DNA from 3 places in the Abyssisolibacter fermentans genome. Region 3 is predicted to be linked to each of the others. Evidence: riboswitches for the same ligand, from Rfam matches in the RefSeq annotation. Region 3 holds a riboswitch; each other region holds the start of a gene.
The links. Region 3 has a riboswitch for cobalamin ahead of AYC61_RS19420 (sirohydrochlorin cobaltochelatase). Riboswitches for the same ligand answer to the same signal wherever they lie in the genome.
Positions count from the first base shown of each region.

Region 1 (13,711 bases), on a different contig from region 3:
AATATTAGATTTAATATGAAAAGGGGAGAATTGATGAATAAAAAAGTAATGTTATTAATTATTTTAGTAATTATTACATCAATATTTCTTTCAGGATGCATGCCAGGAGACGGAGCATGTGATCCATCTGATGAAGCAGGATTCTTTAGTGGAATTTGGCATGGATGGATTGCACCAATTTCATTAGTGTTTGGATTGTTTGATAAAAATATAAGAATATATGAAGTTTATAATAGAGGATGGCTATATGACTTCGGGTTTTATATAGCACTTATTGGTGGTTTTGGTGGTTTTAATTTAGTAAGAAATAAAAAGAAAAAATAAATAAACTTAGTGAGGAAGTATAGTTTACATTAAAGAGTTAAAAAATATTACATCTTTAATGATAATTTGTTAATATATAAGTAAAAGTAATAAGGAGGGTTAAATAATGTCTATTAATTTATCAAAAGGTCAAAAAATAGATTTAACAAAATCAAATCCAGGATTGAAGAAAGTTGTCATAGGTTTAGGCTGGGATACTAATCATTATGATGGAGGATACGAATTCGATTTAGATGCATCTGCATTTTTAGTTGGATCAAATGGAAAAGTAAATAATGATTTAGATTTTATTTTTTACAACAATCTTACTCATTCAAGCGGTTGTATTGTTCATACAGGAGATAACAGAACTGGTGAAGGAGAAGGTGATGATGAGCAAATTATTATTGATTTCTCTGTAGTACCACAAGAAATTGATAAAATAGCTATAACAGTTACTATACATGATGCTGTAACAAGAAGCCAAAATTTTGGTCAGGTTTCTAATGCATTTGTAAGAGTAGTAAATGAAGAAACTGGAGCAGAATTAATAAGATATGATTTAACAGAGGATTTTTCAGTAGAAACTGCTTTAGTTTTCTGTGAATTATATAGACATGGTGGAGAATGGAAATTCTCAGCTGTAGGAAGCGGATTCCAAGGTGGTTTAGCAGCCCTTTGTGGAAACTATGGCTTAAGTGTTTAATGTGATATATAATAGGAGGATAAAAAAATGGCTATTAATTTAACAAAAGGTCAAAGGATAAGCTTGACCAAAGAAGATGCTTCATTATCAAGAATAATGGTTGGATTAGGCTGGGATCCTGTACAATCAAATTCTGGCGGTGGATTATTAAAGAGTTTATTTAACTCACAACCTGATATTGATTGTGATGCTTCAGTTTTTATGCTTAATGCGAATGATAAATTAGAAAACAATAAGCATGTTGTATATTTTGGAAATCTAAAATCTGCTGATGGTAGTATTAGTCATATGGGAGACAATTTGACTGGTGATGGAGATGGTGATGACGAGCAGATTATGGTAAATTTAAGTATGGTACCACAAAATATGCAAAAGCTTGTATTTGTTGTTAACATATATGATTGTATTAAAAGAAGACAGCATTTTGGTTTAATACAAAATGCATTTATAAGAATTGTAAATCTTGATAATAATAAAGAATTAATTAGATTTAATCTTACTGATCAGTACTCTAATATGACAGCATTAACAGTAGGAGAATTATATAGGCATGGAAGTGAATGGAAATTTATGGCTGTAGGTCAAGGTTCTAAAGATACTTCTTTAGGAGATATGGCTAGAAGGTATAAATAAAACATGTACCATGAACTATTAGGAGATGATTAATTCATCTCCTTTGTTTGTTGAATGACTGAAAGAGTATTTTTTATAAAAAAAAGACTTTTAATAACATAAAGGAAATTATACAATTTTAAGCTGTGAAAAATTATATTTTATAGCCTTAATTATTATATAACGTTGAATAAGATACTTTATAATTTTGAATCTCATATTAAGTTTCTTCAAATTTTTTCTTTATTCATTAGGTAAGTGACTCACATAAAACGGAGCTTCAAGTGTGCTATTCAAATCAATTTGGGTCACTACTCATAATTTTTTAAAATAATCTGGATTGAATATAGTTTTAGGTAAAGTTAACATAAGATTTAAATAGTAGATTTTGTTCTGAAAACAGCTGTGTTTAATTTTAGTAAACAAATTTAATATTACCTGCGGTTAGGAATGTTATAGTACGGGTTACAATATTGAAAGTACTTATTTAGGAGGGTTATTAATTGAAATATTTTAGTTACTTGAAACAAGACCAAATTAGGTCTATTTTTTATAAAGAACCTGAGCGTTTTAGCAGGAATGATTCAAAGGAGAAATTAGCTTATGCATTAGGTTCTACTTTATACATGCCTGCAACTAGAGAACACATCATAGAAGATATTTTAAAAAATATGAAAAAAGGACTTATGACTATAGTATTATGTTTAGAAGATGCAATAGGGGATAATCAAGTTAAAGCTGCAGAACAAAATTTAATACAAAATATGGAGAAACTTAATTGTTTAATTGAAGATAATCAAATAAGCTATGATGACATTCCTTTATTATTTATTAGAATAAGGAATGCAGAGCAGATGAGCAGATTAGCAAGTGCACTTTCAGATAAGCTGAATTTAATTACTGGTTTTGTTTTTCCTAAATTCTCATATGATAAAGGCGAGGAATATTTTAAAGAATTAGAAAGAATAAATAAAGAAACAGATAATATTATATATGGTATGCCAATATTAGAAAGTAAAGAAATAATATATAGCGAGAGTAGAAAAGCTGAGTTATATAAATTGGCTCAGATTTTTGATAAATATAATGAATTAGTTTTGAATGTGAGGATAGGAGCAACGGATTTTTGCAGCCTTTTTGGTATAAGAAGAAGTTATAGTGCAAGTATATATGACATACAGGTTATTCGTGATTGTATTGGTGATATAGTGAACGTATTATGTAGAGTAGATAGAAACTTTGTGGTTTCAGCACCTGTATGGGAGTATTTTTCTAGCGGAGATAGATTGTTAAAACCACTACTAAGAAGTACACCATTTACTAAAAAATTCGGAGAAAAAATGGGAACTGAGATGAGAGCTCAACTGTTAAATCAATATTTAGATGGGTTATTGAGAGAGATTGAACTTGATAAAGCAAATGGTTTGTGTGGAAAAACTATAATTCATCCTAGTCATATTGTTCCAGTACAATCTATGTATGTAGTAACACATGAAGAATATACAGATGCGTTAGGTATTATGAAAAACCAAAATGGTGATATAGGTGTATTTAAAAGTGAATATAGTAATAAAATGAACGAAATTAAACCACATATCAATTGGGCACGAAAAGTTCTTAGTCGTGCTGAAATTTATGGAGTATTCAACAAAGAAATGAAATATTTGGACTTATTATACTATAGTGTATAGGATATAGATAAGTTTATTAATTAACGAAAGGAGAAAGTGTTTGTGAAGCAGTCTTTCTACCAATATAATATTAATGATAATTATAATATAAAAATAAATGTTAATAAAAATCCGTATGATATTGAATTAGATAATTTGTTCTGCATGGCAGCTAGGAAAAATTTAAAAAGAAAATTCCTATTTGTTAGTAAAGTGTTAGGAAAGCATGTACCAATTGATCCTAAAATAGCCTTATTAACAGGTAGATTATTGAGTATAAAATATATAGAAAATATTTATGGACAGAAGTTTGAGCTGACTAATGAAATATGCGACATTATAAATGGTGGTAGATATTCTCAAGAAAAATACTTACAAATCAACAAAAAGCGACTCGACTTACCAGAAGAAACATTAATAATTGGTTTTGCTGAAACCGCTACAGCCTTAGGTCATAGTTTTTTTGACAGTTTTGAAAACAATGCATTTTATTTGCACACAACTAGAGACATTGTAATGACACCTAATGATTCAATTTCATTTGAAGAAGAACATTCTCATGCAACAAGTCATAGGTTATTTCCATTAAAAACTTCTATTCTTAAATCTGATGCACCTATAGTTTTTGTAGATGATGAGATTACGACAGGTAAAACTACTATAAATATTATAGAATCCATACAAAAAAAATATCCTAGAAAAAGATATTGTATAGTTTCTATACTAGATTGGAGAAGTAAAAAAGACAAAGAGTTATTTAAACAAAAAGAAGAAGAATTAGGAATAAAAATAGATACTGTTTCTTTAATATCTGGTGAAATAGCTTATAATAACGTGAATTCAGAGTACTTTAATGAAGAAGAAAAAAATATTGATAAATCGAAAACAAAAGATTTTTCGCTAGAGTATATATACTTAGATAACATATTTACCGATATTGTTAATAGCCAATCTATTGATAGTAACAATAATATAAATACATGTTGTTATTTAAAGCATACAGGGCGATTTGGTATAGATAATATTGACAATGAAAAGCTCGAAAATTTAGCTAATATTTGTGGTGAAAAACTAAAAAATATGAGAACAGGTTCTAAAACACTTTGCTTAGGTACAGAGGAATTTATGTATATACCTATGAAAATAGCAACCTATATGGGAGTTGGAATAAAATATCATTCTACTACAAGAAGTCCTATTTATGCTAGTAAAACTCAAAAATATGGAGTTCAAAACAAATATACATTTAAAAGTCCGAATGATAACAGTGTACAAAATTTCGTTTATAATATCCCTAAAAACTATTATGATGATATATTTGTTTTTCTTGAAAGGGAAGGTTTAGATGGAAGTTTGGAATCTTTTATAGAAGCTATAAAAGGAACAGGAGTCAAAAAGGTTTATATAGTTACACATGCTACAAGTAAAAGAGGTGATTTGGTTGATAGAAAACAAGCATGATAATTCAGCAAATATGTTTATAAAAAGTAGTTATAGTAAAGATGATGTTATATTTCTCTTAAAGGATATAGGTGAACTGATTAAAGAGCAAAATAATGAACAGAGAGAACAAGCTATACAATCAGGTATTCATTATTCTGAAATGCTTCCTATAGAATATAAGCCTTCAGAAAAATACATGGATATATTCTACAAAGGATTAAAGCAAAATAGAAATAAAATAGCTGTTGCTGTTGGAGTAGTAGCTGAGAGAATACTAGCACTTAGAGGAGAAGATTTAGTATTTGTTTCCTTAGCAAGAGCAGGTTCACCGGCTGGTATTTTGTTGAAAAGATATTTGAAATATAAATATGATATAGATATACCTCATTATAGCATTTCAATCATCAGAGGTAAGGGTATTGATGAAAATTCTATCAAATATATACTTAGAAAGCATCCGAATAGACAAATCCAGTTTATAGATGGATGGACTGGCAAGGGAGCTATTACAAACGAACTATCGAAAGCATGTAAAAATTTCAATGAAAAATATTTAACTAATATAGATGATAGGCTTGCTGTAATAGCTGACCCAGCACATTGTACTACTATTTATGGTACAAGAGAAGATTTTTTGATTCCAAGTGCTTGTTTGAATTCAACAGTATCTGGTTTAGTAAGTAGAACAGTTCACAGGAAGGATTTAATAGGTGAAGATGATTTTCATGGAGCGAAATTTTATGAAGAATTGATAGATGAAGATGTTTCAAATTTATTCATAGATACAATTGCTGAACAATTTAAGTATATAGATGATAAAGTTGCATGTGGGATAAAAGAAATCGAAAGTAATGAATACAATCTAAAAACTACATGGATTGGATTAAAGGATGTTCAAAGACTTCAAAGTGAATTTGATATACAAAACATAAATTTTATTAAACCTGGAGTAGGAGAAACTACCAGAGTTTTATTGAGAAGAGTACCGTGGAAAATACTTATCAAAGAAGAATCAGCTAGTCTAGAGCATATAATACAACTTGCAAAAGAGAGAAATGTACCTGTAGAAAAATATGATTTATTAGCTTATGAATGCTGTGGGTTAATAAAAAGTCTAAGGAGAGAATAAAATGCTTTATGCTAGTGATTTGGATAGGACTCTTATATATAGTAAAAAATTAATTAACGAAGAAATTTTAAACACATCTGATGTACGTATAGTAGAAAAATTTGAAGGTTACCCTATATCATACATGACGCAAAAGTCCATAGATTTATTAAAATCAATAAAGGATAGACTACTGTTTGTACCGGTTACTACAAGGACATTAGAACAGTTTAGGCGTATAAAAATAGTACAAGAACTAGATTTAAAATATTCTGTAGTAGCAAATGGTGGCATTATATTAGAAAATAATAAAATTAGTGAAATATGGCGTAAAACTATATTTAGAAAAATAACTGATAACTGTATTAATATAAATGATGCTATAAAAGAATTTGAAAGGATTAAATCGGATGTTTGGGTAAAAAAGCTTAGAATAGCAGATGATATGTTTTTTTACTGCATAATAGAGGAAGATAATATACCAGAGAAAGAATTACAAGCTTACTCTAAATGGCTGGAAACACAAAATTGGATTACTACAAGGCATGGCAGAAAGTTATATTTTATTCCTAGATATGTTAATAAAGGCGATGCAGTTAAATTTATAGCCCAAAGAGAAAATATAAGTGATATAGCTGCATCAGGGGATTCTTCTTTGGATTTAGATATGGCGAAGGTATGTAATTATTTTATAGTACCAAAGCATGGGGGCATATGTGATATAGCAGACAACAAAATGAAGTGCATGAATTATACGACTGTAAAGGGTATACTAGCTGCAGAGGAGATATTAAAGCTTACAGCTGATTATTTTAATATTTAATAGATATTATTTTGTAATTTATAAAAATTATTATTTTAAATTTAGCAAATAAGAAACTTTTCTAAACCAACCTTCTTGATTAATTATAATAAGTTTTCAGGAAGGTTTGTTTTATATCAAAATAAAATATTTACTATAGTTAATAATTACAAATTCAATTATTATAACCAATTATTAATAAATAAAATATATTTATCATTGAATAGCTTAAAATATGATAGTAATACATATGGTACAAAATATAATAGAATCCATTCTTAAAAATTACAAAATTAGACAACGATTTAATGTTATAATGAACAAGGAATAGAAAAATATGAAAAAGGGGTGTAATACGTATATTTTGGTATAATAGAATGGAAACAATGAAAAAAATATTTCTAATTGTATTTTTAATAATCGTAATGACAATAGCTTATTATCAAATACCTCAGAGAATGACTGATAAAGCGTCTGATATTAAATTTGATAGAATAGTAATAAATCAAATGGTATTAGATAAAAATGGTGCGTTTTGTAATAGTGCAATAACTATAAACGATAAAGCTAAGATAGATGAGTTATATAATTTTCTGTTTACTCGCAAATATAAAAGAGTATGGTATAAAGATTACTTAAAGTACAGTGGTAAAACATATATGATTTTTTTCTCTAAAAGCAATCAACTTGAAATTTCAGTTGAAATACTTGGTGATATGTATATTCAAATCATATTTAATGAAGAACTTAATAAAAAACGATATAGTAAAACTTATAGATTAGATAAAGATTTTGATACTAAATATATTGAAAAAATGTTTGAGTGAAGCAGATAAAAAAATGGATGTCTAAGATTATTTTGAGACGCCCATTTTTTATATTATAGATTTTTTAACGCTAAATCAAAGCCTTCACCTAAAACTTCATGAACATAATGTACAGATACAAAAGCATGTTGATCAACTGATTTTATATAATTTTTCAATTGTATGTATTCTCTTCTATTTAATACAACATTAATGATGTTTTTATTATTGTTTGAAAAGCCTCCAACCGCTTTATAAAGAGTAGTACCTCTTTCAAGTTCATTAATAATAAAGTCATTTATTTTACTATTTTCATTACTTACAACAACAACATTTATTTTTGCTTTTAATTGGGCAATAAACTTATCTATTAATAGAGCATTAGTTATAATGCCTAATAAAGCGTATAATCCTAATTTTATACCAAAAACTAAGCCTGCTGAAAGAGTTATTAAGAAATCAGATAGTAACAACGCCTTGCCAATTTCAATATTTGTAAATTTATTTATAATCTTTGCAACAATATCTGTACCACCAGTAGATGCATTTTGAAAAAACACAATCCCCATTCCAATGCCTTGAATTAATATACCAAAAATTAGATTCAGTAAGATATCATCTACAAGTGGTTTTGTAAGAGGTGATATTTTTCCTAAAAATGATATCATACCCGTTAGTAAAAAACTACAATAAATAGTGTAACCACCAAAATCTTTACCAATAATTAAAAACGCAAGTGTGAATAGTATAATATTTGAGATAAACATAATAATGTCAATATGAATATATGGAAATAAATGATTTATAACCATTGCAAGTCCTGTTATTCCACCAACAGCTAAATTTGCAGGTATCAAGAAATAGTATAGTCCTACTGCCATTATTGTTATTCCTAAATTAATTAATAAAAATTTATAAACTTTTTTCTCCATCTTTTTCACCATCACTTATTATTTTTTGAACATCTACTATTAGATCTACTGGAAATATACAGAACACAAAAAACTAGCACAAAAATGGCTAGTTTACTCACAACTATAAACCTTTCATTTAGAAAAGGGGTGACTAAAACAAAGTTGAAAAACTATTCTACTGAAATTTAACACTTGCTCATCCTCGTGAGTAATAATTAGTGCCCTTATTATTGGCAGGTCTCCTGACTTAGGAATCAACGTATCTTATACCTTCCCATACATTTTAGTACAGTGGTTGCAACAAGACACTATCCATTACAGTGGCGGGACCGTGTTGGAATTAAACCAAACTTCCCTATTAAGTAAATAATAAAATTATATAATTTTATTTTTACACCAATAATACCTATGAAATTGTAAGAATTACTAATTAAGAAATCGTTCTCTCAAAGTATATATTAAAAGAAATATAACGTCAAGAAATTAATCAGAATATCTTTTATTCCTTTTAAAATAAAAACCCCTTGCAAGGATTATGATATATTTGCAAGAGGTTTTGAGTTATATTTAATCTATTTTTACTAATATTGTCCAATGGAATTAAGGTATTTAGTTATGCTGAGATTTTTAGCATGTTCTATTTCAACAACTTTTTCTTCAACTTCAGCTAATTTCTCGCTGGCTGATAGGACTTCCATTATAGTGCCTCCTAATTCCTCGGAATTTATTGATTTAAGGCTTGAACTACCATAGCCTATACCTTCATTATATCTATAAGTTGCTATTTGTAGATTTGCCTGCATTTGCTCAACGCTATTTCTCACATGTTCATACATTTTGCCTGTCGCTACCATTGTTTCATAAGACTTTCTTATATCAGCTTCTACCTCTTTTTTCTGAATTTCAAGGTTTATATTTGAATATTCTTTTTTATATAAAGCTTCTTTGTATTGATTTGTTATATCAGGATATGTTCTAGCAGTTAATTCATGATTCAGGCTGTCAATTATATATTGTCCCATTGCCTGTTGAATTTCAAGTCTTTTTTCTAATCCCTGCTTAATTCCATCTTCTAAAGAAGGTATATTTTCAGCGGACAAATTTACTTCGGCTATAGTTATGTTGGCATCTAATGGGATATTTAAGGTGTTTTTTAAATCAATTTTAGCATTTTTTTCATCCGATATAGCTTTTTCTAAATCTGCTTTCATAAGTTCTACTTGTGATTTTGCTAGTAATAAATCATCTTTAGCCCTTAAACCTTCATCATAAGCATTTTTTATAATTTCAAATTGACCGTTTGCTCTATCTAAGGATTTTTGTTTTACGTTAGCTATTTTTTTCATTTTTAAAACTTCATAATAGTTTTTTTCAACAAGCATTGCTATTTGTTTTTTACTGATTTCATATCCTGCTTTAGTTATGTCATAGGTAATATCTGCAATGACATCCATTAACTCAGTAGTTGATTTGATGCCTAGTTTTACATTCGTGGTTATTCCTAGGTTCATTGATAGAACGCTGTTGGCTTCTTTGTTTGCATCATCAAGTTCTTGCTTTCCAGCTTGTAATCGATCTAATGCTTGTTGGCTTTGATTGTCTATTTCTTTTTTCATTCCTTCAATGGCTTGGTTTATAGCAGTTTTATCGTTACCTTTACTTTTAAGTAGTCTATAGGTATCTTCGTCAATAGTATTTTTTATATCTTCTAATGTTTTAGTAGGATCATCTGAGCTTTGCAAAGCTTGATTAAGACCATCCAGATTCTTTTTTATTCCTTCAGCTTCCTTTTTACCTTTATAGTAGCTGTTCCACTTATCACTCAAGGTATCATCATTATCCAAAATCTTTTTAGTGTTTTTGTTAGTTCGTTTTTTGTTAAATTCACTTATTTTTAGTTCTTGCCTTATTTGTTTTATAGTTAAGTTATTTTCCATTGCAACGTTTATACACTCATCAAGTGTATAATTATCATAGTTTTTTGCCACTATAGTTTCTCCTTCAGCGTATGATAAAAGGAGAGATGTAAAGAATAAAACTACTGCTAATATTGAACAAATTTTCTTTTTCATATCTTATACTCCTTTAAAATAAATTTAATCTGTTCATATCCTTATACCTCTAGTCTTCAATTCTAACTTTATCTCCATTAACTAACATACTAATACCTTGAATTACAAGTTTATCATTATCGTTAAGACCTGTAACCTTAGCGGAGGTTTCATGAATAGATTCAATTTGTATTATTTTTTCATTTGCAATATCATTATTGACAACATATACATAGTCTTGACTATTTGATTTTATGCTTTTAATAGGTATCCAAATACCATTTTCTTCACCAATTTGTATGTCTACATTAACTATGAATCCAATTTTAAAATTATTTTCATTTAATGCTAGTTCAACATTATAAGTTCTAGTATCAGTATCAGGAAGTTCACTAATATTAGTTATTGTTCCTTCGACTACTGTATTATTAGCTTTTATTTGCGCTGTATCACCAAGTTTAGTTTTTACGATATCTTCTTGTGTCAGCCCAACGTTGACTATTTTATTATCATTTCTAACTACAACAACAGGATAACCTGCACTTACCATTTCACCTTCTTTAAAAAGAGTATCAACAATATAGCCATTTGAATCAGCCTTTAAGGTTGCATCCTGTAGTAAACTTTCTTTATAGTCAAAATCAACTTTTGCTTGATTTTTTAGTTCATTTGCTTGGTTTAATTCTGATTGTCTTATATCAAGTTGTAGCTTGGCTTCTTCATATTTTTGTTTTGAAATTGCATTTTTTTCATACATGTTTTTAATTCTCTCATATGTATCATTAGCAAAGTTATAAGCGTCTAGAGCCTTAGTATATTGTGACTTTGAAGCATCTAATTGAGCTTTAGATGCTTCGTATGAAAACCTTAAATCCTTAGTATCAAGTTTTGCTAATAGAGAACCTTTAGAAATTTTTTCACCTTTAGTAATATAAACTTTTTCAATTTTGCCGGGACTTTTAAAACCTAATTTTTTTATTTCATTATAATTAACAGTACCAATATAATTTAGTAAAACTGGTTTTGTCTCATTTTTCAATGTTATTGTTTTTACAGGCTTTATTGTATCTGCTTGTTGAACGGGTATTTCATTGGAACATGATATTCCAAGAATACACATCATAATTGCAATACTTATAGTGAATATCTTTTTCATATTATTACCTCCTAGATATTAGTGTATATATGTTTTCTATTATTTAGATGTTTATTATTTGATATTAAATAAAATACATATAAACGTGTATAGACTTATTCATTTTTAATATATCATTTACACCATTTAATTACAATTATGTCAATAAAAATAAAGAGATTTTTAATTGATTTTTTAAATGTCTAGCAATTAGATGTAAAAATGAAACACAATGACATAAAATATTCAAAAATAATAATTCTAAGTAATATATATTAAAGTTTTCGATATTGAAATAATTCCACTAACAGATTTATAAAAGTAATTATTAATCTGAAATGGCTTTTTTCTATTGTTATTAAGTGATATAATAATAAACTAAAATAGGGGTGATATAAATGTTTGAATGGAAGGAAGAATATAGTGTACAAATAAAGGATATTGATAATCAGCATAAAAAACTTTTATCAATAGGAGAAGAACTATTTTATATAGTTTCAGGCAAAAGTGATATAGATCATTATGATGAGATAATAAGTATTCTAAAAGAATTAGAGGAGTATACTATTTATCATTTTGGATATGAAGAGGCTTTGATGCAAAAATATAATTATGATGAATTTCTAGGACATAAAGAAGAGCATAATAAGTTTATTAATAAAATAAAAGGAATAACAACCGACAGTGTTGATGAGGCACAGGTTACTATATCTATGGATATAATAATGTTTATTGCAGATTGGATTGAGCATCATATTTTAAAGAGTGACCATAAATATAAAGAACTATTAAAAGAAAAAATAAACCATTGATAGAAGTGATATGATGAAAAAATTTGAAATTAGCAATTTTAAAATGATGAGTGACTTTGATATTAGAATATTGAGAGAAGAAAATGATGACGTTGACATAATTGTAGCTATAGGAGATAGAGTTGTTAATCTTATTTTTAATGATATTATTGAAGGCTTGGGTAGCAGAATACAATTTGTCGATATTAAAAACATTATAGTTAGATTTAATAAGTCAAAGAATTTAAATATATGTACAATTCACATGTTAAAAAAAATAGATTTATTTTCAGCAGTAGCTAATTTTGAGATTGACTATTCAAAATATTGTATCTGCGTTGAAGCTAAAGAAGGTTTTGTGAAAATGTATTTAGATTCATATTAGTCTAAACAATATGGTGTATATTAACGATATATAAGTAAAATACATATAATAAAAAAAGATTTATTTAGTAATGTTAGGAGGAATTCAATGTCTTATGTTGCAGCTTTTTTTGATATTGACGGAACATTATATAGAAATTCATTGATGATACAACACTTTAAAAAATTGATAAAATACGAAGTAATAGATCCATCAAGATGGTATGACCATGTAAAAAATACTTATTCAAAATGGGAAAGCAGATATGGAGACTTTGAAGAATATCTTGAGGAACTTGCAGCAGTTTATGTAGATGCATTAAAAGGTGTAAACAAAGAACATATTGATTTCATAGCGAGCCAAGTAATAAAAGTAAATGGGGACAAAGTATACAGATATGCCAGAACTAGAATACAGTGGCATAAAAATAGGGGAGACAAAGTGTTTTTTATCTCAGGGAGTCCTGATTTTTTAGTTGATAAGATGGGGAAAAAATATGGCGTTACAGAATGTAGAGGTAGTAAATATATTGTTGATGAGAACTATAATTTCACGGGAGAAATAGTGAAAATGTGGGATTCGGAAAACAAACAAAAAATGCTAGATACTTTTGTTAAGCAATATAACATAGATTTGCATAATAGTTATTCATATGGAGATACTACAGGTGACATATCAATGCTTAAAATGGTAGGGAATCCTATTGCTATAAATCCAAATAAAGAACTTCTTACTTTTATAAAAAATGATAAAGAGCTTTATAACAAGATTCAAGTAATTGTTGAGAGAAAAGATATAATTTATAAGCTTGGTGCAGACGTACAAACTATAAATGATTAAGAGGTGTAAAAATGACAAGAGCGTTGTTTTTAGATAGAGATGGGGTTATAAATGATAATAAAAGACCAGTTAATAAACCTCAAGATTTAATAATATATGATAATGTAAAAAATGGACTCCAAAGAGCCAATGAAAATGGGTATGATATTTTTGTAGTTACTAATCA
Region 1 is NZ_LOHE01000085.1:28,652-42,362, forward strand. Features, by position in the region: gene AYC61_RS16845 (hypothetical protein) at 34-324, shown strand; gene AYC61_RS16850 (TerD family protein) at 431-1,009, shown strand; gene AYC61_RS16855 (TerD family protein) at 1,037-1,642, shown strand; gene AYC61_RS16860 (HpcH/HpaI aldolase/citrate lyase family protein) at 2,125-3,312, shown strand; gene AYC61_RS16865 (phosphoribosyltransferase family protein) at 3,355-4,752, shown strand; gene AYC61_RS16870 (cysteine protease StiP family protein) at 4,724-5,863, shown strand; gene AYC61_RS16875 (HAD family hydrolase) at 5,865-6,665, shown strand; gene AYC61_RS16880 (hypothetical protein) at 7,031-7,471, shown strand; gene AYC61_RS16885 (YitT family protein) at 7,525-8,394, opposite strand; cobalamin riboswitch at 8,580-8,780, opposite strand; gene AYC61_RS16890 (TolC family protein) at 8,946-10,436, opposite strand; gene AYC61_RS16895 (efflux RND transporter periplasmic adaptor subunit) at 10,486-11,571, opposite strand; gene AYC61_RS16900 (bacteriohemerythrin) at 11,949-12,362, shown strand; gene AYC61_RS16905 (hypothetical protein) at 12,376-12,726, shown strand; gene AYC61_RS16910 (HAD family hydrolase) at 12,814-13,545, shown strand; gene AYC61_RS16915 (D-glycero-alpha-D-manno-heptose-1,7-bisphosphate 7-phosphatase) at 13,557-13,711, shown strand, end outside.
Region 1: another riboswitch for cobalamin. It lies ahead of AYC61_RS16885 (YitT family protein); the one in region 3 lies ahead of AYC61_RS19420 (sirohydrochlorin cobaltochelatase).

Region 2 (13,183 bases), on a different contig from region 3:
CAATTTTCCCAACTAATTCCAAAGGCGATGCAAAAAATCTAAACATAGATATATTGACTAATATTAGAAATTCTGTTGATATACCAATTGTAGCTATAGGCGGCATCAACGAAAATAATATAGAACTATTAAATAATACCAAGATAAATGGAGTTGCAGTTATTTCTGCAATACTAGGTAACGAAGATATTATAAAAGCTTCAAATAATTTATATTATAAATGTAAATTTCTATAAGCAAAACTATTAAAAATATGGGTGTTTCAAAAACATTTGAAACACCCTTCTATATCAATTAATTTTAGGTATAATATATGTCATATTTTGTTCTTTATTCTTTATGAGCTCTACTCCTATGTCATATATTTTTTTAATGTTTTTCTCTGTCAAAACCCTTTCTGGTTTATCATATGCCTGTATTTTACCATCTTGCATTAAAATAATATTATCACAATATTTTGCTGCTAAATTAATATCATGTATAGTAACTATAATAGTTAAATTATTTTCTAAATTTAATTTCTTACATAAATTCAACAAATTAATTTGGTGTTTTATATCTAAATGAGAAATAGGCTCATCTAATAACAATATTTCTGGCTCTTGAGCTAAAGCTCTTGCTAACATAACTCTTTGCCTTTCTCCACCACTTATTTGAAGTATTTTTTTATCTCTAAACTTCCATGTTTCAGTTTTTTTCATGCATTCTTCTACCACATCATAATCTCTTTTTATTTCTGATGAATATCTTTTTTGATATGGCATTCTACCCATCAATACAATATCATGAACAGTAAAGTCAAAGCTAATTACATCAAATTGATGGACTACTGCCATCCTTTTAGCTAAACTTTTACAGCTTATTTTACCGATTTCTTCTTTCCCAAGAAATATTTTACCATCATATGGCTTTAATAGATTACATAAATTTTTTAATAAAGTAGTCTTCCCACATCCATTTGGTCCTAATATTCCTAAAAAATCTCCCTTATCAACCGAAAAACTTATATTTTTTAATATAGTATTGTTAGAATATTTAAATGATATATTTTGTATATCCATAGCACTAATCATAAATTTTCAACCTTTCTATATACTATTTTTTGATTTTCTTAATAGATAAAGGAAAAATGGTCCTCCAAATATTGAAGTTATTATTCCTACTGGTATTTCTACGCCTCTTAATATGTTTCTTGCTAAAGTATCACAGATTAGCAAGAACATTGCACCACCTACAAAAGATATCGGCATCAACACTCTATGATCAGAACCGAATATAAGTCTCAATAGATGAGGTACTATCAATCCAACAAATCCGATTATTCCACTTACAGAAACTGCACAAGCTGCTAACAAGGATGCAACTACAAGAACAATTTTTTTTACAGTTTCTACATTTACTCCTAGGCACTGAGCACTTTCTTCACCAACTGATAATGCATTTAATTCTTTAGCCAATGAAATAAGTACAAATGAACCTATTATAGCCGGTATTACCACTACTACTATTTGTGTCCAACTTGCTCCATTAAAGCTCCCCATAGTCCATCCAATTATTTTACCTAATTCTTCATGATTAAATATCATAATTAATGACACTATAGAAGATAATAGTGAACTCATGACTATTCCTGATAATAATATTGATGTTGTGGATATTCTATTTCCTTTTTTCGCCAGACTATATACTAATATAGTCGTTATTAACGCACCTGCAAATGCTAAAAGAGAAATAATACCAAGACCCATAATGTTTTTGTTTATACCTAAAACTATACCTAGCGTTGCTCCAAAGGCAGCACCAGATGACGATCCCATAATATAAGGTTCTGCCATTGGATTTTTGAATATAGCTTGATAAGCTACTCCAACTAATGCTAATATTCCTCCACACAAAGCCGATATTATTATTCTTGGAAGTCTTACATTTAAAACTATGAATATATTCGATTTTTTTATATTTGAAATATCAATATCTAGAAATTTAATCTTATTTAGAGTTATTTTTATAACATCCGTGACATCTATATGTACTGTACCTAATGCAACAGCACAAAACATGAACAATATAAGAAATAAAAATAGTATTAAAATTGCTATATGATATTTCTTTTTGTTTTTTAAGTATGACATTAAATCACCGCTTTAGAAACCTAATTTTTTTGTTAAATCACTGTGAACTATGTTGAATAATATTTTTAAACCTTCGTTGATAGATCTTGGTGATGATCTGTCAAATATATTATTGTCAACTTTATAATATGATTTTTGATTAACAGCAGTTAATATGCTGTAATTATTGTTATTTATCATAGCATCTACATTAGTTTCATTACCAACTATTATATCCGGATCTTTATCTATAACTTTTTCTACACTATATTTCCAACCAGTTACATCAGCAGCAATATTAGTAGCTCCAACTGTTCTGATAATATCTGCAATAAATGTATCACTACCAGCTGTATATTCACCATATTGTCCAGTACCTACTACGTAATATATACTTGGCTTATTTAGATTGCTTTGATTGTTTAGAACGTATTTAACCTTTTGAACTTTTGATTTCATACTTGATACTAATGCTCTAGCTTCATAATTTCTATTAACTATTTTACCTAACTGTATTATTTGGGCATATATTCCTTCAACCTTGTTTGGTGTAGCTGAAGAAATAGATATTATTCCCGCTTCATTTAATTTATCTAATATCTCTTGTTTAAAATGTGTTTCAGCAATAGCTATTTCTGGTTGTATATCGACTATTACCTCAATATTTGGTTCATAAAGTGTTCCAACATTTTTTATATTTTCTACCTCTTTAGGATAATCACAATATTGTGTCCTACCTACTACCTTGTCTCCTGCACCTATTTCAAATAATTTTTCAGTTACTCCAGGTGCTAATGATATTATTTTAGAAGGCTCTTTTTCAATTACCATTTCATTATCACCATTTTTTATTGTAATAGGATATTTATATGTATCGTCTGATATTTTTTCATACTTAACTATTCCAGCTCCACTATCCCAAATTATGCTATAATTTAATGTTTCTAATAAGAATCTATATGGTAAATATATTTTGTTATCTTCCTTGAAGGTTTTACAATCAACCGTTAAATCAATATTATTAACCTTTACTTTGTTTGAATCTAAATAAAAAGTCATTGTAACATCTTCATTAGACACTATAGTACTACTATATTCATTTTTTACACTAACACCAAATTCATATATCTCATCTGTTGATATAAATGATCTGCCATTAATCACTTTAAAATCCACTGCACGACGATTAAAGTCGCTTTGACTAGTAGCTAATCCTTCTTGTACATATAAACTACTTGAAGCAAACACAACTACTAAACAAATAATAAATAATTTTAATAATTTTTTCATATATATTACTCCTTTCATATTTTGCCTTGGAGGTTTTTCAAAAAAAAATAACACATTTGGAATATGTGTTTTTAAACCACACACTTCCCTCCGAAGCATAAGTCTTTTTTCTTAAAGGCAGGTTTCCTGGCTTGTAGTTCATCTTTGATTCTACCTTCCCACTCAAAATTGAAGAGCAGTGGCTATTAGAATCTCATCCCTACATACAGTAGCGGGGGCTGCAAAGGCTTTTAACCTTTTTCCCTTTTAACTTTTTAAGCACCTTAAAGATTTCTATTTGATTATATTTATAGTATAGTCAACTTGATTATACTTGTCAACATTAACCTATACATAACAAATATAAATCTTTATTATATTATTTATATATTATAGTATAATAAGTTATGTTATAATTAAGTGCAGAAAACCACAATTACACATCTATATAGTACAAAATATTAAGGGGTGAAATTAATATGTATGAACATATTAATATAGAAACAGAACGTTTATTTATTAGAAATTTTGCCAATGCTGATATTTATAATTTACATAGAATAGTAAATGATGAAGCTATAATGAGAAATGTTCCCTTTGCTAAAGAAAGAACGTTCAAAGAGTGTGAAAAGTTATTGAAAAGAATATTAAATCGATATAAAGAAAGTACAATAAACAAATTTCAAGGATTTCTCTTATTAGTAGTTTCAAAAGACAACAACGAATGTATAGGTTTTGTTGGATTATTCCCACTTACTTATGATACTACTGAAAACGAATTGTTCTATGGACTATTTGAAGAACACTATAGAAAAGGATATGCAACTGAAATAGGAAAAGCTATTATTGTATATGGTTTTAATAACATGAATATTAATAAAATAGTTGCTACTGTCAATAAAGATAATAAAGCATCTAGCAAGGTACTAAAGAAGATAGGTATGTACTATGAATACGAAATAAAGGATGAAGAAGCAGAAGGTAGCTCTTATGATGGTGAGCTAATGTACTCTATAAAAAAAGCAGATTAATACAAAAGTCTCAAAATGGCAGTACTAAACTTGTCCATTTTGAGACAACATCACTAATAATATTATTTTAAATTCTCAGGATTTAAGCATTCAAGTTCAGGCAATACAAACATACCATCTTTTCTTATTAGTACATCATCAAAATATATTTCTCCTCCACCATATTCAGGTGTTTGAATACATACTAAATCCCAATGTATAACTGAACTATTACCATTAGGTGCCTCTTCATAAGCTCTTCCTGGTGTAAAGTGAAAGCTTCCCATGATTTTTTCATCAAATAATGCATCCTTCATAGGTTTTATTACATATGGATTAACCCCTATTGCAAACTCTCCTACATATCTTGCTCCTTCATCAGTATCAAACACTTTGTTAATCCTCTCAGTATCATTAGCTGTAGCCTTAACAATTTTTCCATCTTTAAATTCTAAACATATATTTTCATAAGTAAAACCTTCATATACAGCAGGACAATTGTAAGAAAGTATGCCATTTATAGAGTCCTTAACAGGTGCTGTGAAAACTTCACCATCAGGGATGTTTTCATCTCCACAGCACTTAATTACCGGAATACCCTTTATAGAAAAAGTTAAATCTGTTCCATTTCCTTTTATATGAACTCTATCTGTTTTAGTCATTAGTTCTACTAAATTATCCATTGCTTTTGACATTTTGCTATAATCTAGATTACAAACCTTAAAATAAAAGTCTTCAAAGCTTTCTAAGCTTGTATTTGCCGCTTGTGCCATACTCGCATTTGGATATCTCAAATATACCCATCTAACATTACTAAGAACATAGTCCATAATTGGTTCATAATATTTTGATAATAGCCTGAATTTTTCTGGAGCTACATCTGATAATTCATTTATATTATCAGTTCCACCTATATTAATTTGTACATCCATTGATTTTGTTCTTTTTAGTTCAATATCACAAAATAGCTTTAGCTGCTCATCGCTATAATTTAAAGCAAGTTCTCTTTCTATTGAACTGTCTTGAAGATTAACATATGGATAGCCCCCTGCTTTATACACTTCTTTTATTACTGCCCTAACTAAAGGATATGTACTTGTTCCTTCAGTATTAATCAGTACTTTATCACCTTTTTTAACTTTCGTAGAATAATTAACTAAATTTTCTGCCAATTTAACGATTCTTGAGTCCATGATATTTCCCCCTTTTATTTTATTGTCAGCTTCAAAAGCTATGCTACTCATAAATTCTATGCTGCATATTAAGTAACTCAGTTTCCCCCATCACTAGTTGTAAAAAATACCAATATTTTATTAAGCAATCATCCTCTATCAAAAATTTTAGATGATTCCCTAATTAAAAACTTATAAAGCTAAAAACAATAAATTTATCTATATTTATATAAATTTCCGTTTTGCAGTTGTATTGCTTGAAACTATTTCAAATTTTCAGGATTCAGACACTCAAGCTCAGGTACAACAAATTTACCATCTTTTCTTATTAATACATCATCAAAGTATATTTCTCCCCCACCATACTCAGGTGTTTGAATGCATACTAAATCCCAATGTATAGCTGAATTATTACCATTAGGTGCTTTTTCATAAGCTCTTCCTGGTGTAAAGTGGAAGCTTCCCATGATTTTTTCATCAAATAATGTATCCTTCATAGGTTTTGTTACATATGGATTAACTCCTATTGCAAACTCTCCTACATATCTTGCTCCTTCATCAGTATCAAATACTTTATTTATTCTCTCAGTATCATTTGCTGTTGCTTTAACAATTTTTCCATCCTTAAATTCTAAACAAATATTTTCGTAAGTAAAGCCTTGATATACAGCAGGACAATTGTACGAAAGCTTGCCATTAACAGAATCTTTTATAGGTGCAGTATACACTTCACCATCTGGTATGTTAAGTTGTCCATCACATTTAACTACTGGAATTCCTTTTATTGAAAAAGTTAAATCTGTACCTTCTCCTTTGATATGAACTTTATCTGTTCTGTTCATTAATTCAACTAAATTATCCATTGCTTTTGACATTTTTTCATAATCCATAATACATACATTAAAATAGAACTCTTCAAAGCTTTCTAAACTTGTATTTGCTGCTTGTACCATGCTTGCATTAGGATATCTTAATACTACCCATTTAGTATTATCAACTCTACAATCCCTTACTGGTTTGTCACATTTTAATATTAATTCAATCTTCTCACTATCAACATCAGAAAGCTCATTAATATTGTCTGATCCTCCAATACCAATATACACATCCATGTTTTTCATCTTTAATAATTTCATCTCAGCTTTGAATTTTAATTGTTCTTCATTGCATTCTAAAGCAATTTCTCTAAAAATAGCTCCATCTTCTAAATAAGTAAATGGATATCCCCCTGCTTTATACACTTCTTTTATCAATGCTCTAACTAAAGGATATGTACTAGCTCCTTTAGCTTCTATTAAAACCTTTTCGTCTTTTTTAACTTTTGTAGAATAATTTACTAAATTTTCTGCCAATTTAGCGATTCTTGAGTCCATGATATTTCCCCCTTTTATTTTATTGTTAGCTTCAAAAGCTATACTACTCATAAATTCTTTGCTACATATTAAGTAACTCAGTTTCCCCCATTAATAGTTGTAAAAATCTCAATATTATTATTAAGGAATCATCCATCAAAAACTTTAGATGATTCCCCTAATTAAAGATTTATAAAGCTAATAACAATAATTTATCTATATTTATATAAATATCAGTTTTACAGTTGTATTGCTTTAAAGTTATTTTAAATTTTCAGGATTCAGACATTCAAGTTCAGGTACTACAAATTTACCGTCTTTTCTTATTAATACATCATCAAAGTATATTTCTCCTCCACCATACTCAGGTGTTTGAATACATACTAAATCCCAATGTATAGCTGAATTATTACCATTAGGTGCTTCTTCATAAGCTCTTCCTGGTGTAAAGTGGAAGCTTCCCATGATTTTTTCATCAAATAATGTATCCTTCATAGGTTTTGTTACATATGGATTAACTCCTATTGCAAACTCTCCTATATATCTTGCTCCTTCATCAGTATCAAATACTTTGTTGATTCTCTCAGTATCATTAGCTGTAGCCTTAACTATTTTTCCATCTTTAAATTCTAAACATATATTTTCATAAGTAAAACCTTGATATACAGCTGGACAATTGTATGTTAATACACCATTAATAGAATCCTTAACAGGAGCTGTAAATACTTCTCCGTCTGGTATGTTTACTTCTCCTGCACATTTAATTACTGGAATACCTTTAATGGAAAATGTTAAATCTGTACCTTCTCCTTTTATATGAACTCTATCTGTTTTACTCATCAATTCTACTAAATTATCCATTGCTTTTGACATTTTTCCATAATCCATAGTACATACATCAAAATAGAAATCTTCAAAGCCTTCTAAACTTGAATTTGCAGCTTGTGCCATACTTGCATTAGGGTATCTTAATACTACCCATCTTGTATGATCAATTCTATGTTCTAAAACAGGTTTAGCACATTTATTCATTATTCTAATTTTCTCACTATCAACATCAGATAGCTCGTTCATATTATCTGTTCCGCTAATACCAATGTATACGTCCATGTTTTTCATGTTTAGTAATTCCATTTCAGCTTTAAACTTCATTTGCTCCTCATTGCATCCTAAAGCTACCTCTCTATTAATCGAACTATCTCTAATATCAGTATATGGATAACCTCCTGCTTTATATATTTCCTTTATTAAAGCTCTAACTAATGGAAATGTGCTAGTTCCTACTGTTCTTATTAATACTTTTTCACCTTTTTGTACTTTAGTTGAATAATTAACCAAATTTTTCGCCAATATAGCAATTCTACTATCCATTTTATCTTCTCCTTTCGCAGTCCATTATTTACCAATAATAATCTTATCATATTTTTTCTTATCTATCAAACAATATAACAAAAACTCAACAATTTATTACATATCATAATTTCAATCTTTATTATATATGTAATATTGTTTGTAAGTTGAGATGAAATTATCTATGAATTTTGCTGTAATTCCCCATATTATGTATCCATTATAGTTGTAAAAATGAATAGGATACTTACCTTTACGCCAAATATATTTCTTACCATTTGGAATTAAACCATATGGAAAAGAATCATCTAACTTAATATCAGTTTCAGAATAATATTTATCAGGTTCGGTATTATAAAAAAATGTAAGAGGAACTAAAAAACAATGGTCAACTTCACTGTTACTATACCCCTGAATCTTCTTTATATCCAACATGCCAACAAAAGCAAATATTTGAATATTAGCGGGTGCTCCTATATAATCAAGCTCCCCAATTATATTTATATTTTTTTCATTCACTCCTAATTCTTCGCATGTTTCTCTTATACAAGCCTCTATTGGTGTTTCATTATTCTCAATTGCTCCTCCTGGAAAAGATATTTCACCAGGTTGGGTCTCTAAATCTTTTGCTCTAACCTCAAAAAGTATATGTAATTCACCCTCAACCTTAACTAACGGTAACAAAACAGAGTAGCTTTTTCTTATATTCATCTGTTTACCTTTTCTATTTTTAAAAACTTTATATATGCTATCTAAATGCACCTTAATCACCCTTAATATAATTTGCCATAAATATATGGAACTGCTGTCTCTACTTTTAGAATTCTATTTCCAAACCCTACTACTGTAAAACCATGTTTCTTAAGCATATCAATTTCATATTCTATGAACCCGCCTTCTGGACCTATAGCAATAGTTGTAGGTTTCTTGATATCATATGGACACATAGCATCAGCTATTGGATGAGCAACTAATGCAATAGTGCCTTCAATAATACTAGATATTTGATCCTCTACAAAAGGCTTGAAAAGTTTAACAACTCTAACTTCAGGTAGTATTGTATCTTTTGTTTGTTCTAATCCTAAAATCATATTTTTACTTAAACTCTCCTCGCTAAGCACTGGACTATTCCAATAGCTTTTCTGTACTCTCCAGGTCTTTATAACAAATATTTTTTTTATACCTAATGCTGTAGCTGTTTGCAATATTCTAGCAAAAACTTTTGGTCTAGGCATAGCTAATATTAGCTGAGATTGCAGTGGTTTAGGTGGTTCATCAGTTAAATTGACCTTCATTTGCAACATTTTATTTTCCATATTTGTTATATAACCCGTACCTATTTTGCCATTAAGTAATCCAACCTTTAATGTTTGACCAACTTCAGCTTTATGTACAGATAAGACATGTTCAAATCTTCTTCCTTCAATTCTAACAATATCTTTTTCAATAAAATCTTCCTTAAATAATATAATTAAATTCATAAATAACCTTCCTAACTTAAAATCTATGCTATGTATATTATAATGCACTCTTTTTTTTAATTCAATAAATAGTATTAAGTAAAAAGTTTTATACCATAAAACATATTACATTAATAAGAATATACATATAATAATAAATCTAAATCCAGATTATTCAAAGTTATATGAATAATCTGGACTAATGAAATACGTCATCATTTCCTAGAATTAAGTAAAAAGTATAGATGAATAATATACAGAATACTTCCTATGATTGCTAAATTCTTTAAGGCAAACATTATCGAAAATACATCACCTAATTTTCCTATTAATGGAAATAACAAAATCATGAAGAAACTAAATACCATGCTTCTAAAAGATAGTATAGTTGCTCTGTATTTACTAGGAATCTGTTTATTGATATAATCACCTACCGCAACAAATATAATTCCTTCTACAACAGATATAATGATATAAAATACATAAGTAAATTTAGTCAATACTACTCCCCATAAACATAAAATTGTTATAAGAGGCATTAATATTAGTACTCCTTTCTCCTTAATAACCCTCTCTATTTTATATACTTTTGTTGCTATAATAGCTCCTAATAATGAAGCTATTGAAAAAATAATACCTATTTTTATTTCTGAGTATCCACTGCCTTTCCAATAGTTTTGAAGATAAAAAAATAAACTGGTCGCTGTTGCACTAATGATTTCACCAAACACTATAAGAAAACCGATTCTCTTATTGCTAGATAAAACACCAATACTCTTTGTAAACTGGTTTTTTAGCACAATAAATGGATTTTTTTCTTTTACAGTTTTGTTTTTTATACTTGGTTCTGTGAAGGAAAATGCTTGAATAAAGCTAACAGTTTCAAAAACAGCAGTTAAAGCAAATACCATTAAATAACTTTTTGTAGCCAAATATCCACCAACAATATACGAAGTAATACATCCAATCTGCATGAACATCTCAATTTTCCCATTTATCTTCATATACTTCTTCTCTTTACCTATTTCTTTCAAAGAATCATATACTAAAGCTTCTCCAGCTCCTGATTCCAAATTATATGATAGAGCTGATATAACAAATGAAATCATAAACCAATAAAAATTATTGGAATATAATAATATTATTGTACTAACAACTGAAGCAAATCTGCCTGTTATTCTACTAACTTTTCTTCCATAAATATCTGCTACTATCCCCGTTGGAATTTCCATAAAAAACGACGTAATATGAAATATTGCTTCTAAAATTCCAAGCTGCATTAAAGACATTCCCTTTGCTGCTAGATAGATCATCCATAATCCCTGAGATAAGTTCAAAGAACTTATGAATGTATATAAATAATTTCTATTAATATTTTTATTTAAATTTGTTTTATAACTCATGGTAATACCCCCAATGTTGTATATAGTTAATTTTTAATTACCTAATAATATCTTTTACCCTCCTCCCAATGAAAGCGCGCAAAAAAACCTTAAGTAGACTCTACTTAAGGTTTAAAACATAATTCTATATTCTAAATGTAAAGTTTTACTTATTAATTAGTTTACATAATATTTAATTTTGGACGCACCTCCCCTATGGTCACCAAAATTGAATGTTATGTTTCTATGTACATCATAATACTCTAGCATGTACGAACTAACAAATAAGTTCATCCTTTACACCTCCTCATCCTAATTTATTCCTAATTATAAATTTTCAATGTGATTATATCATAAATTATATTACTATACAAGAGCAAGAGCAGCTTAGATAACGAAATATAGGCATCTCCTAGTAAAAAAATGTCTTGTATAGCTTCAACACAAAAACATTGAGCATCACTTTCCTCAAAGATTTACCCTAGCTATTTTAATAATTTTTCAAACTCTTATTACAACAGTAAAGCTTTCCATTAATAGCACAAAACCTAGAATTAAAATTCTAGGTTTTTGTTAATTATTTCTTTTCTTCAATTTGCTTTACTATCATATCAACAAACTCTTCAACCTTCATTGCTCCTATATCACCTTTTTCTCTATCTCTAATTGCTAAGCTATTTGCTTCTGCTTCTTTTTCTCCTACAATAAGCATATAAGGTATTTTTTGAAGCTGTGCTTCTCTAATCTTATAACCTATTTTTTCAGCTCTATGGTCAACTTCAACTCTTATTTGTTTTTCCATTAATTTTTTCTTGATATCATATGCATAATCATTGTATTTATCAGATATAGGAAGAACAGTTACTTGAACTGGTGCAATCCACAATGGGAATTTTCCAGCAAAATGTTCTATTAGTATTCCAATAAATCTCTCTATACTTCCAAATATAACCCTGTGAATCATAACCGGCCTATGCTTTTCTCCATCTTTACCAATATAATTTAAATCAAATCTTTGTGGCATTTGCATATCAAGCTGTATTGTTCCACATTGCCAAGTCCTACCTATTGCATCTTCTAAATGAAGGTCTATCTTTGGTCCATAGAATGCTCCATCTCCTTCATTTATTGTATATTCTAGCCCAGCAGTTTTTAATGCTTCTTTTAATGCGTCTTCCGCTATTTGCCATTCTTCATCTGTTCCCATAGAATCTTCTGGTCTTGTTGAAAGCTCCAAACTATATTTAAAACCAAATAAATTATAGAAATCATCAGCAAACTTTAATACTCCTAGAACTTCTTCTTTAATTTGCTCTGGTAACATGAATATATGCGCATCATCTTGAGTAAATGATCTAACTCTCATTAATCCATGAAGAGTTCCTGATTTTTCATGTCTGTGAACAAGACCAAGTTCAGCCATTCTAACTGGGAAATCTCTATAGCTGTATCTTTTATTTTTGAATACAAGCATTGAACCCGGACAGTTCATAGGTTTAATTGCATGATCCATATCATCTATTTTTGTGAAATACATATTTTCTTTATAATGGTCCCAGTGTCCAGATGTATGCCATAATTCTTCATTTAGTATTATAGGTGTTTTTATTTCTCCATAGCCTCTTAATGCATGTTCTTTTCTCCATAAATCTTCTAAGACATTTCTTAAAGCCATTCCTTTTGGGTGGAAGAATGGAAATCCTGTTCCTGCTTCATTTAAACTAAATAAGTCTAATTCTTGACCAAGTTTTCTATGATCCCTTTTTTTAGCTTCCTCTAATCTTTCTAAATGTAAATCTAAATCTTTTTTCTTTTCAAATGAAGTACCATAAAGCCTTTGAAGCATTTTGTTGTTTTCATTACCTCTCCAATAAGCTCCTGCGATACTTAGAATTTTCACTGCTTTAACTTTTTTTGTTGACTGTAAATGAGGACCTGCACAAAGGTCTACAAAATCTCCTTGCTTATAAAATGATATAATCTCATCTTCTGGTAAATCTTCTACCAGTTCAACTTTATAATCCTCTCCCATTTCCTTTAGCTTTTGTATTGCTTCATTTCTTGGAAGTATAAATCT
Region 2 is NZ_LOHE01000024.1:24,812-37,994, forward strand. Features, by position in the region: gene thiE (thiamine phosphate synthase) at 1-236, shown strand, start outside; gene AYC61_RS01320 (heme ABC transporter ATP-binding protein) at 291-1,073, opposite strand; gene AYC61_RS01325 (FecCD family ABC transporter permease) at 1,089-2,132, opposite strand; gene AYC61_RS20890 (helical backbone metal receptor) at 2,145-3,401, opposite strand; cobalamin riboswitch at 3,501-3,682, opposite strand; gene AYC61_RS01330 (GNAT family N-acetyltransferase) at 3,860-4,411, shown strand; gene AYC61_RS01335 (aminopeptidase) at 4,474-5,586, opposite strand; gene AYC61_RS01340 (aminopeptidase) at 5,826-6,938, opposite strand; gene AYC61_RS01345 (aminopeptidase) at 7,176-8,285, opposite strand; gene AYC61_RS01350 (NUDIX hydrolase) at 8,397-9,035, opposite strand; gene AYC61_RS01355 (16S rRNA (uracil(1498)-N(3))-methyltransferase) at 9,038-9,745, opposite strand; gene AYC61_RS01360 (MFS transporter) at 9,940-11,127, opposite strand; gene thrS (threonine--tRNA ligase) at 11,684-13,183, opposite strand, start outside.
Region 2: another riboswitch for cobalamin. It lies ahead of AYC61_RS20890 (helical backbone metal receptor); the one in region 3 lies ahead of AYC61_RS19420 (sirohydrochlorin cobaltochelatase).

Region 3 (6,058 bases):
ACCTACAAAGAAACCTCAGATTGAGCCCTAGTGAATTTGTTGGTTGAAACAGTTACTAGAGCAGTTGATTACTGTTTGATTAGAGTAGATGTGATTAGAAAAAATTATATGAACAATCAATATTAACGCGACCTTAGACGCTTTTGTTTTAATCTATTACGAAGTAACAATATATTCCGAATATTATTATGTTTTAACAAAAAAGAGCGATATTTTACAAGAAATAAAAGGGTTTTGATAATAAATATAGAAATAATGTAGATGTGTGTATTTATAGATTGTTGAATTATATATATAAAGGGGGAGAAATTTCATGCATCTATCGATTAATAGTTTTTCAGAGTTTTTAATTGGAATTGTGATACTAGTTTTTTTGATTATTTTTTATAAACCTACTAAAGAGTATTCGCTTAAATATAAAGCTAAATGTAAAAAAATAGCAATGACTATTACAGCACTAAGTTTTGTTAATCTTATATTGATAAATATTACATATAAAAATTTGGACCCGTTTTTTGTAACAGGCTTGTTTTTAGGGTTGTTTATTAACTATGCTATATTAAAAGGAGAATTAAGAGTAGCACAATCATTATCAGATATAAATTGGTTAACAGGAAGCAGTTATTTGAAAGGAAAATTTAGTTTTAAAAATATAGATTGGGCGTTGATTTTTAAAACTAGTCTTATATTATTAATTTGGACAACATTGGTATTTGGTATTTTTAAACCTGAAATGAATGATAATTTAGCAGGGGATTTGTTGCAAGGATCAGGATCAAAATTGATTGCTGTAATAAATAATATTATAGTTATTTGCTTAATAGCACCTCTAAGTGAAGAAATAATTTATCGATTTTTTGCAATTAATATATTTTTACGTTGGTTTGGGAAAAAAAGAAAAATATCAATAGTGCTTGCTGTTCTTATTCCAACTATTACATGGATGTATTTGCATTCTGGAACTTTAGCTAATAACTGGATTAAATATGTTCAAGTATTACCAGCAGGATTAGCTTTTAGTTACATATTATATAAAAAAGATGTTGAGCATAGTATCTTAACTCATATGGTATTTAATATATCAGCCTTTTTTATTACATTTATTTTTTTGAAACTTAATTTTCTTAGAGTCTAAATGAAAAAGCCTGAGTTAGTATTAGACTCAGGCTTTAGTGAGGTTTTTAATGAGTGCTTACTTATATATAAATGTGGAAATTTCCTTTTTAAAAATATTATCTTATTCTGCTTCTTGAGTATTTAAAGAATCTTTTAGGTGCTGGATATATAAGTCTTGAACTCCTTCTATTTGACCTAAACCTTTTATTATTGGTTCTACTTTATAACCTTTGCTTTCTAAAATCATTTTCCATGAATCTTCTTCGTCTCCTGCCATGTCATTCTTTGCATGATCACCAGCTACTACCATTAGTGGCATTAAGTAAATTTTCTTGTAATTCTTATCTTTTGTAATATCTAATAGTGTATCTAATGATGGATAACCTTCTACAGTTCCGATATAAATATTATCATAGCCTTTATATTTGAATGTGTAATCTAAGCACGCATATGCTGAATTTGAAAAATGATGTGTACCATGTCCCATGAAGAATAATGCTTCATCTTCTTTAAGTGTTGGGATTTCTTTTGAAAGTACATCAACTAAATTCATGTAATCTTCAGGACTTGTTAACAAGGGATTACCAAATGTTATTTTTTCGAATTTATCTTTATAATTGTTAACTAATTCAAGGGTGTCGTGGTATTCAGCTCCATTCATTACATGTAGTGATTGAATGAGTACTTCACCATAGCCTTCACTTACAAGTTTTTCTAGTGCTTGCTTTACATTATCTATTTCTAAACCATCTCTTTTTTTCAGTTTGTTAATTATAAACTGAGATGTAAATGCTTTTTTGAAATCATAATCAGGAAATGCTTTTGCTATTTTTGCTTCTGTTGCTTCTATTGTTAATTTGCGTGTTTCATTGTGGCTTGTACCAAAGCTGACTACAAGTACTGCTTTTTTGTTTGGGTCACATTTAGAAACCTCTTTTTCATTATTTTGCTCTGTTCCTGTTGTTTTAGAATTAGAACAACCTGCTAGTAAACTAAAAGATAAAACTGAAACTAATAATAATAATAATAACTTTTTCATGTGTAACACTCCTCTTATATTAATATTTATTAGGGCAAAAATTATTTATTTGCCCTAATATAAATGGTAGGGGTTACTTCGTAGGGAACAACATAAAAAAACCGCCATAAAGGCGGTATTATAGACATAGTTAGTTTAGACTAAAATGCTATACTATACTTCCCACCGAAGTATGATTGTATATTTTCATAAAGGTAGGTCTTCCGACTCTTACTTATAGCTTGAATATCGCCTTCCCAAAATAATTCAGTGGCATTTTGATATCAAACAAGTAATTACGGCAGCGGGGGCTGTGCAAGAATTTCACTTGACTTCCCTTTTAATCACATTTATTATGTGAGCCTTTTGAAATATTTGTGTTCTGTTCGTTAATAGTATAACATCAAATAAGAGTAATGTCTACGAGTAAGTTAATAATTTATCAATATAATTTTATTTACAATAATAGTTTAATGTGCTATACTGAAATTAACAATAGAATATTGGCTAAGAGAATAGGAGAGCCGTTTCAAATTTTTCCATTAACTATGGGGAATATTTGTGACGGCTTTTTTGCTTATATAAATATTCTTAATACCATAAGTGGAGGGGTTTTATATGTATGATGTTGCTGTGATTGGAGCAGGTGTAATAGGAACTTTTATTGCAAGAGAATTATCTCGATATGATTTGAAAATTGTAATAGTTGAAAAAGATAATGATGTTGCAAATGGAACTACTAAGGCAAATAGTGCTATTGTTCATGCGGGTTATGATGCAGATTATGATAGCTTAAAAGGAAAACTTAATGCTTTAGGAAACTCTATGTTTGACAAAGTTTGTAGTGAACTGGATGTACCTTTTAAAAGAATAGGTTCTTTAGTTTTAGGATTTGATGATGAAGATATGAAAACCTTAGATAAATTATATAAAAATGGATTGAAGTTAAATATACCAGATTTAAAAATATTAAATGGTGATGAAGCTAGAGCTTTAGAACCAAACATTAGTGAAAATGTTGTTGGAGCTTTACAAGCGCCTACTGCGGGTATAGTTGGACCGTGGGAGCTTGCTGTTGCTTTAGCTGAGAATGCAGTTGAAAATGGTGTTGAAATAAGATTGAACAATGAGGTGAAAAACATCAATAAAACAACTGATGGTTATAAAATCACTACTAATGATGGTGAAATAGATGCAAAATATGTTATAAACTGTGCTGGTGTATATGCGGATAAAATAAATGCTATGGTAGCAGAGCCAGAATTTAAGATTACTCCGAGAAAAGGTCAATATTATTTATTGGATAAGAGTGCAGGAAATCTGTTTAACTCTGTAATATTCCAATGCCCTACTAAATTAGGCAAGGGTGTACTGATAACACCTACTGTTCATGGTAATTTGTTAGTAGGTCCTGATTCACAGGATATTGATGATAAAGAAGATATAAGTACTACATCTGATAGAATGAATCTTGTAAGAGAATATGCTGCTAAATCATGTGATAACATTCCGTTTAATCAAGTAATAACATCTTTTGCAGGGTTAAGAGCTGAACCAACGGGTGGAGATTTCATAATTGCTGAGGCTAAAGATGCAAAAGGATTTATAAATGTTGCAGGAATTAAATCACCTGGATTATCTGCATCTCCTGCTATTGCAGATTATGTTGTAAAATTATTATTTGATATTACTGGTGATATTAAAGAGAATAAAAACTTTAATCCTGTTAGAAGACCAGTGATAAGATTTATGGAGCTTACTGATGAACAAAAGGCTGAGGTAATAAAGAAGGATTCAAGATATGGAAGAATAATATGCAGATGTGAAAATATCACAGAAGGAGAAATAGTAGATATAATCCAAAGAAAAGTTGGAGCTAGAACTGTTGATGGAGTTAAGAGAAGAGCAAGACCAGGTATGGGAAGATGTCAAGGCGGATTCTGTGGTCCTAGAGTTATGGAGATATTAGCTCGTGAGTTAGATGTTGATATTTCAACTATTGTTAAATCTGAAAAGAATTCTTATATTATCACAAATGAAACAAAGACAAATTAGATTATAGGTAGATGCAAAATGCATATTAAATAAAATGAATAACTTTTAATGTTTAGCTCATAATTTTTTGGCGAGGGGAACCATCTTATAATCTTTGACGGCTGGGCAAGAGCTCGTTTTGAGTAGAGAACCAAAATCTATGATTTTGAGTGAATCACTTACTCCTAGGAATGCAGTGAGTAGAGAGCAACATATTTATTAAAGTGAGAGCGATGAAGAAACGAACTCTTGAAGTCACGCTTTCAAAGAAACATTAGATGTTTCCCTAGTGACTATATTGTTAGTTTTTGCAACAAATTTAAAAGTAGTATTATTGAGGAGTGTAGCATTTCGTAATTAACTAAATTGTGGCAGGAGGTATATCAATGTTGAATTATGATATTGTTGTAGTTGGCGGAGGACCCGCAGGTCTGGCAGCAGCTATCGAAGCAAGAGAGAACGGTGTAAAAAGTATATTAGTTATAGAAAGAGACAGAGAACTTGGAGGTATATTACAGCAGTGTATTCATAATGGTTTTGGACTTCACGTATTTAAAGAAGAATTAACAGGACCGGAGTATGCTCAGAGGTTTATTGAAAAGCTTAAAGAAATGAATATAGAGTACAAATTAGATACTATGGTTTTAGATATTTCTGATGATAAAGTAGTAAGTGCTATCAATTCAGTTGACGGCTTTGTAAAGATTAATGCAAAGGCTGTTATTTTAGCAATGGGTTGTAGAGAAAGAACTAGAGGTGCTATCAATATTCCTGGATATAGACCAGCTGGAGTTTATACAGCAGGTATGGCTCAAAGATTTATTAACATGGAAGGGTACATGGTAGGAAAAAAAGTAGTTATTTTAGGTTCAGGAGATATTGGGTTGATTATGGCTAGAAGACTTACTCTAGAGGGAGCAGAAGTTTTAGCTGTAGCTGAATTAATGCCATTTTCAGGAGGGCTTACTAGAAATATAGTTCAATGTTTAGAAGATTATAACATTCCTTTGATGTTAAGTCACACAGTTGTTGAAGTCAAGGGAAAAGATAGAGTTGAAGGTGTAGTTATTGCACAGGTTGATGAAAACAGAAAACTTATTAAAGGAACTGAAAAAGAATTTGTTTGCGATACTTTATTGCTATCTGTTGGACTTATACCTGAGAATGAAATATCTAAAAATGCAGGTATAAAGCTTGATAGAGTTACGTCAGGACCTGTAGTTAATGAAAGTATGGAAACTTCTATAGAAGGTGTTTTTGCAAGTGGGAATGTAGTTCATGTTCATGACTTGGTTGATTTCGTTACTGCTGAAAGTAAAAGAGCAGGTAAAAATGCAGCTAAATATGTTAAAGGTGAGCTTAAAGCTTGTGATAAATATATAACTTCAAGTGCGGGAAATGGTATCGGGTATATAGTACCTCAAATAATCAGAGAAGAAAATTTAGAAGATAATCTAGAGTTGTTTATGAGAGTTAGAAATGTATATAAAAATGTAAAAATGGAAGTCAAAGCTGATGGCAAAGTGATAAAGGAAATCAAGAAAAAACATTTAGCTCCGGGTGAAATGGAGATTGTTAAAATAGATTCTAATTTAATAAAAGGTAAGGATATAGAACAAATAACTGTATCTATAAAGGAGGCATAGTAAATGAAAAAAGAAATGATTTGTATAACATGCCCAATGGGATGTCATTTGACTGTAGAAGATGATAAAAGCTCAGAGAGTGGATACAAAGTATCAGGTAATATATGCAAAAGAGGAGAAAAATACGCTGTTGAAGAGTTGACTAATCCTACTAGAGTTATTACATCTACTGTTAAAATAGAAAATGGTATTTTAAAGAGATTACCTGTAAAGACTGATGGTGCAATACCTAAAGATTTGAATT
Region 3 is NZ_LOHE01000108.1:249-6,306, forward strand. Features, by position in the region: gene AYC61_RS19415 (type II CAAX endopeptidase family protein) at 314-1,135, shown strand; gene AYC61_RS19420 (sirohydrochlorin cobaltochelatase) at 1,238-2,155, opposite strand; cobalamin riboswitch at 2,332-2,516, opposite strand; gene AYC61_RS19425 (NAD(P)/FAD-dependent oxidoreductase) at 2,753-4,189, shown strand; gene AYC61_RS19430 (FAD-dependent oxidoreductase) at 4,558-5,814, shown strand; gene AYC61_RS19435 (DUF1667 domain-containing protein) at 5,818-6,058, shown strand, end outside.